3 regions of the Shewanella sp. CAL98-MNA-CIBAN-0140 genome follow, and region 3 is predicted to be linked to each of the others. Evidence: predicted binding sites of a transcription regulator. Region 3 holds the regulator's gene; each other region holds the start of a gene.
What was found. The regulator FliA, encoded in region 3, starts transcription of late flagellar genes. The targets are predictions, from matches to a motif close to CTAAAGNTNNNNNNNNNNNNGCCGATA.

Region 1: a site for FliA is predicted at 649-675, ahead of AAEY93_RS05200 (flagellin N-terminal helical domain-containing protein). Genes of this name have one in related genera too.
Region 2: a site for FliA is predicted at 1,287-1,313, ahead of pomA (flagellar motor protein PomA). Genes of this name have one in related genera too.

What each region holds. Positions count from the first base shown of each region.
Region 1 covers NZ_JBEOPI010000007.1:14,322-16,597, reverse strand. Annotated here, with positions in the region: gene AAEY93_RS05205 (flagellin N-terminal helical domain-containing protein) at 1-553, shown strand, start outside; gene AAEY93_RS05200 (flagellin N-terminal helical domain-containing protein) at 756-2,207, shown strand.
Region 2 covers NZ_JBEOPI010000015.1:30,144-32,419, forward strand. Annotated here, with positions in the region: gene AAEY93_RS09615 (flagellar motor protein MotB) at 1-334, opposite strand, end outside; gene pomA (flagellar motor protein PomA) at 338-1,105, opposite strand; gene xseB (exodeoxyribonuclease VII small subunit) at 1,443-1,679, shown strand; gene ispA ((2E,6E)-farnesyl diphosphate synthase) at 1,718-2,276, shown strand, end outside.
Region 3 covers NZ_JBEOPI010000050.1:12,683-14,958, reverse strand. Annotated here, with positions in the region: gene AAEY93_RS18710 (MinD/ParA family protein) at 1-772, shown strand, start outside; gene AAEY93_RS18705 (RNA polymerase sigma factor FliA) at 765-1,484, shown strand; gene cheY (chemotaxis response regulator CheY) at 1,529-1,912, shown strand; gene AAEY93_RS18695 (protein phosphatase CheZ) at 1,926-2,276, shown strand, end outside.

The sequences.
Region 1 (2,276 bases), on a different contig from region 3:
CACCAGTTCTACCGGTGCCGATATTAACTTCACATCGCTGGCATCAAATACAACAGGTGCATTGGAGTTAAAGAACGTTGCTGCAGACGGTACAGCATCAGCAGCTACTGACGTAACCACCGCCGGTGTTGTAGCAACCGCGGCAGGTGCCATTACATTAAGTTCAGCTGACAGCTTTACGCTAACAGGTACAGCGGGTCCAGCTGAAATAACCGGTGAAGCGGCAGGTGTATTTGCGGGTGTTAGCACAGTTAATATAGGTACTGCATCCGGCGCGCAAAGTGCCATTGACATCATTGATGGCGCCATTGCCGGGATTGACAGTTCTCGTGCTGGCTTAGGTGCAGTGCAAAACCGAATGGACTTTACCATTAACAATCTGAGTAGTATTCAAAATAACGTCACCGATGCGCGTAGTCGTATTCAAGATGTTGACTTTGCTTCAGAAAGTGCTGAACTCAGTAAGCAGCAAATTCTATCGCAAGCCTCATCGTCTATGTTGGCGCAGGCCAATCAATTGCCACAGGTCGCGTTATCTTTACTCGGTGGTTAATGAGTAAAATAGTATTTTCTATAGTTAAATAGGCCCCTTTGTTAAGGGGCCTATTTTCTTTTTGTTACTGTAAAATAAAAATGTTGTCAAAAAAACTAAAGTTCCTCCGTTTATTGCCGTTAGCATAAGTGTAACCAATATGATCCGCCTGGCTTAATACAGACAGGCAATGTCTACAGTCAGGAATACGAGGAATTAAATCATGGCTATTTCAGTAAATACTAACGTCACTTCAATGAAAGCCCAGGGCAATTTAAATCAAGCGCAAAGTGCTACTTCTACATCGATGGAACGCCTTGCTTCAGGTCTACGCATCAACAGCGCCAAAGATGATGCTGCCGGTATGCAAATTGCCAATCGTATGACCAGCCAAATTAATGGTATTGGTGTGGCCATGCGTAACGCTAACGATGGTATTTCGATTGCACAAACCGCCGAAGGTGCCATGGGTGAGTCAACCAACATTTTACAGCGGATGCGTGACTTGTCTTTGCAGTCTGCCAACGGTTCAAACTCATCTGATGACCGTGCAGCTATGCAAAAAGAAGTGAATTCATTACAAGCTGAGTTAACCCGTATTGCTGAAACTACCTCATTTGGTGGCCAAAACTTACTCGATGGCTCTTATGGTACGCAAGCATTTCAAGTCGGTTCTGAAGCCAACCAAACCATTAATGTGTCACTAAAATCGGTATCTGCCACCAGTATTGGGGCATATCAAAGTGATGCAAAAGGTAGTCTATTTGGTGGAGGGCTTGTTGCCGCCGCGGCTGGCACCAATGGTTCAACGGGTGAAGAGTTAACTATTACTCAAGGTACTAGCGCTACGAAAATAACGTCAGTAGATGAAGATACTGCCACTGAGCTGGTTGCCAAAATCAACCAAGCCGGAACGGGCGTAACCGCTTCTGCTCAAACCAATGTTCAGGCTAATTTAACTGCTTCATTTGATACTTCGTTAATCATGAATGTTGATGGTGGTGCAGGGAAAACAGCCTCTTTAGATTTAACCGGTATGAGCTCTAATGAAGCACTTGCAACCGCGATAAATGATACCTCTGGTGATACTGGCGTAACTGCAAATTTGGATAACGGTACCCTGACTATCACCAGTTCTACCGGTGCCGATATTAACTTCACATCGCTGGCATCAAATACAACAGGTGCATTGGAGTTAAAGAACGTTGCTGCAGACGGTACAGCATCAGCAGCTACTGACGTAACCACCGCCGGTGTTGTAGCAACCGCGGCAGGTGCCATTACATTAAGTTCAGCTGACAGCTTTACGCTAACAGGTACAGCGGGTCCAGCTGAAATAACCGGTGAAGCGGCAGGTGTATTTGCGGGTGTTAGCACAGTTAATATAGGTACTGCATCCGGCGCGCAAAGTGCCATTGACATTATTGATGGCGCCATTGCTGGGATTGATAGTCAGCGCGCCGAGTTAGGTGCTGTGCAAAACCGCATGGACTTTACTCTTAATAACTTAAGTAGTATTCAAAATAACGTGTCTGACGCACGTAGCCGTATTCAAGATGTCGACTTTGCCTCAGAAAGTGCTGAACTCAGTAAGCAGCAAATTCTATCGCAAGCCTCATCTTCAATGCTTGCGCAGGCGAATCAGTTACCACAAGTGGCATTGTCGCTACTTTAATCACTCAGTGAGTGAATAGCAGCTTGATAGTAATTGACTGAGTGGATCAGTAACATAGCGTCAAATGGA
Region 2 (2,276 bases), on a different contig from region 3:
TGTCCTCTTCACCGGCCTGATATTCAATGGTCGGTTGAGTCATTTCATTGGTTTGTTGATTAATGATCTCAATTGGCGTGGGATCGGGTCTACCAGGGCGAAATTCAAGCGCGATAACCGATGTCCCCTTAGGAATGTCTTTTACTTCAACTTTGTTCTGTACCCCAAATGCATACTTCATTGAGCCGGCGATTTGTTTAAACTTCATCACGTCCATTTCAGAGAACGCTAACAGCAACACGAAGAAACACATCAGCAAGGACATTAGGTCAGCAAAGGTGGCCAGCCATTTTGGGGCACCCGCAGGAGGACAATCACACTTGGCCTTAGCCATGAGTTACTCTCCGTCCGTTGTATCGATTTCACGGGATTTTTCAGTCAAGTAATTTTTCAAGAAGCCTTCAATCACCCGGGGGTTTTGTCCATCTTGAATCGCTAATACCGCGTCCATAATTAAATTTCGGTTAAGCAATTCTTCATTCATCCGCAATGATAATTTATCCGCCATTGGGATGGCGATCATGTTGGCAATTACCGCACCATAAAGAGTGGTTAACAATGCAACCGCCATTGAGGGCCCTATCGATTTTGGATCATCCATATTAGATAACATCGCCACCAAACCAACCAGCGTACCAATCATTCCCATCGCGGGGGCTACATCACCCATGGCTTTAAAAATACTAATCCCAGTATTGTGGCGATCTTCGGTCAACGCAATATCTTTTTCAAGCGCGTTACGCACCACTTCACCATCATGACCATCAACTAACATATCGATAGCTTTTTGCATAAAACTGTTGGTAATGACCGCCTCTTCTAATGCTAAAAATCCGCCTTTACGGGCAGCATCAGCCATAGTGACAGACTGCTCAATCAAATCCTCAGGTTTATCTAATTTAAACATGAAGGCTTTCATACCAATCTTTATCGAACCCAAAAATTGCTTTAGGTTAAATTTCATCATCACTACAAATAAAGAGCCTGCTACAACAATCAAAATTGACGGTACATCGATAAATAATCCGAGACCACCACTGGTGATCATCGCGCCAATAATAAATGCAAAAGCACCGATAATACCTATTAGGGTAGCTAAATCCACAACCTCTCCTCAATCGCAGTCATCACGCTGCTTATTTGTGCGATTTTATCGCGCTGTTCGTACAAATTAAATAACTCGAACATTCTGGCATCTATTGATGCAAATCACATTGCCCATCGTTATGTATTACAGTAAAAAATTCAATACTAATTTACGCTATCTATTTCAAACCCTAACGTCTTATCGGTCAAACTTGGCGCAAGTTTAGCCTGTTTTGCACATTCTAAACAAAATTCAATAACAAAGCGTGCTGTTGAGCAAATAACCAGCGACTGTATTTGACCGATACGCTGGGCTGATATACCTTGTCTCACGCTGAATGAAAGGAATAATAATCGTGGCTAAAAAACCAGAAAATCTCAGTTTTGAACAATCATTAACTGAGCTTGAAACCATTGTTGCTCATTTAGAGCAAGGTGAAGTGTCGCTCGATGACGCGCTTAAACAATTTGAGCGAGGCATTAAGTTAGTCCGTCAAAGCCAAGGAAAGCTTGAACAAGCACAGCAAAAAGTCTCTATCTTATTAAATGAAGATGATGCTGAATTAGCACCGTTCACTATAGAAAGTGAATAATCGTCAACATAGTGTTATTGAATAATAGGTCTTGATACGTGTTAGCTAAAGCGATAACAAAATACCAAAAGCGCGTTAATACTATTCTTAACGCGCATTTAAGCCAGCTTGATGGTGCTGCACCAGACTTAAAGGCGGCAATGCTTCATGGTGCATTATTAGGCGGCAAACGCATTAGGCCATTTTTGGTCTACAGTGTGGGTGACATGCTTGGCGTCAATATTAATGCACTTGATAAAGCCGCCGCAGCCATTGAGTGTATTCATGCTTACTCGTTAATACACGATGACTTACCGGCCATGGACAATGATGCACTCCGACGCGGTCAACCCACGGTTCATATTGCATTTAATGAAGCTAACGCCATTTTAGCTGGTGACGCGCTGCAAACATTGGCCTTTGAAATAATCACCGCACCGTGTAACGATTTACGACCTGAACAACAATTGGCCATGGTCAGGGCATTAGCAAAAGCCTCTGGATATCGAGGAATGTGCGGTGGGCAAGCGATTGATCTGAGTGCCACCGATCACCGTATAGATTTAGACCGATTAACCGAATTACATAATAAAAAAACCGGCGCGTTAATCAGTTGTG
Region 3 (2,276 bases):
GTCAATTAATACCGCCGTTGCATTAGCTGAAAAAGGCAAACGCGTATTAGTACTTGATGCCGATTTAGGGTTAGCCAACGTCGATGTCATGCTGGGGATCCGCGCTGAGAAAAATTTATCTCATGTTTTGTCCGGTGATGCCGAATTAGATGACATCATTGTGCGCGGACCCAAAGGGATCGGTATTGTTCCTGCTACGTCAGGTTCTCAAGCAATGGTTGAATTGACGCAAGCACAACATGCCGGACTGATACGTGCATTTAGTGAAATGCGTACTCAGTTCGATATTTTAATTGTTGATACTGCTGCCGGTATATCAGATATGGTGCTGAGTTTTTCTCGTGCATCACAGGATGTATTAATTGTTGTTTGCGACGAGCCGACATCGATTACCGATGCTTATGCACTGATTAAAATTTTAAGTCGCGAGCATGGTGTGTTCCACTTCAAAATTGTGGCAAATATGGTGCGTAGTTTACGAGAAGGTATGGAATTATTTGCAAAACTGAGTAAAGTGACCGATAGATTTTTAGATGTTGCTTTAGAGCTGGTTGCAACAATACCCTTTGATGAGAATTTACGTAAAGCGGTTCGTAAGCAAAAGTTAGTTGTTGAAGCGTATCCTAAATCTCCTTCAGCTATTGCTTACCATGGATTAGCCAATAAAATTATGACTTGGCCGGTGCCACAACAGCCCGGCGGCCATTTAGAATTCTTTGTTGAACGTCTTGTACAACGTAAGCCGATACAAGAAGGAAGAACGGGTGAATAAAGCCGCAGCGTATACTCAGTTCGATAACAAAACATCTATTGTTGAACAGTATGCACCGCTGGTTAAAAGAATTGCTCATCATATGCTGGCAAGATTACCAGCATCGGTGCAACTCGATGACCTATTACAAGCTGGGATGATGGGGTTGCTTGAGGCCTCATCAAAATTTGATGATAGTAAAGGGGCCAAATTTGAAACCTTTGCTGGTATCCGAATTCGTGGTGCAATGATAGATGAAATTCGCCGAGGTGACTGGGTTCCACGCTCAGTTCATCGTAATAATCGTCGTGTAGCACAAGTGATTGATGAATTAGGGCAGAAGCTTGGACGTGATGCTCATGATACTGAAATTGCAGAAAAACTTGATATGTCGCTTGATGAATACCATCACATCTTAAATGATGTTTCTGTTGGTAAAATCATCGGTATAGAAGATCTTGGTGTTGCGCAAGATGTGTTAATCACAGACAACGAATCGCCAGATGAAACCTTTGACTCGCTTGCTGAAATTCAATTTCAATCTGCATTGGTTGAAGCAATTAAGACATTGCCAGAAAGAGATGCGTTAGTGCTGTCGTTATATTATGACGAAGCATTAAATTTAAAAGAAATTGGTGCAATCCTTGAAGTTAGCGAATCGCGAGTAAGCCAGATATTAAGTCAGGCAATGCTCAGGTTAAAAGCCAAACTCAAGCATTGGACACAAGAATAATAACTTATATAGAGCGAACGAGAGTCAGCTCACCGGAGGAAACCTTGGACAAGAATATGAAGATTCTTATTGTTGACGATTTTTCAACAATGAGGCGTATCATTAAGAACTTGTTGCGAGACTTGGGATACAATAATACTCAAGAAGCAGATGATGGCTCAACAGCCCTACCAATGTTACAAAAAGGCGATTTTGATTTTGTAGTAACAGACTGGAACATGCCTGGAATGCAAGGTATTGATTTACTTAGAGCCATTCGTGCTGATGATTCGTTAAAGCATTTACCTGTATTGATGGTAACCGCTGAAGCTAAGCGTGAACAAATTATTGCTGCAGCGCAAGCTGGTGTAAATGGTTATGTAGTAAAGCCTTTCACCGCCGCTACGTTAAAAGAAAAGCTAGATAAAATCTTTGAACGACTCGCATAACCAAGGATTAGTCATGCAGGCATCAATATCGGGCTTGGTCACTCTTGAACAAGCCCAAGAACTTGTTGAATTACTTACCTCGGGTAATCAAGCAGAAGCTGATGATTACATCAGAGAGCTTGCCACGCCATTGCAGCGTGAGCTTTTTGAAGAAGTCGGTAAGTTAACTCGACAACTCCACAGTGCACTAAAAGATTTCAAAGTTGATAACCGTTTATCTGAATTAGCGAATACCGAAATACCGGATGCTAAAGAAAGGTTGAACTATGTTATCGATATGACAGAACAAGCTGCAAATAAAACCATGGATGCAGTTGAAGAATGTCTTCCTTTGGCCGATACCATCATTAGCAATATACAATCA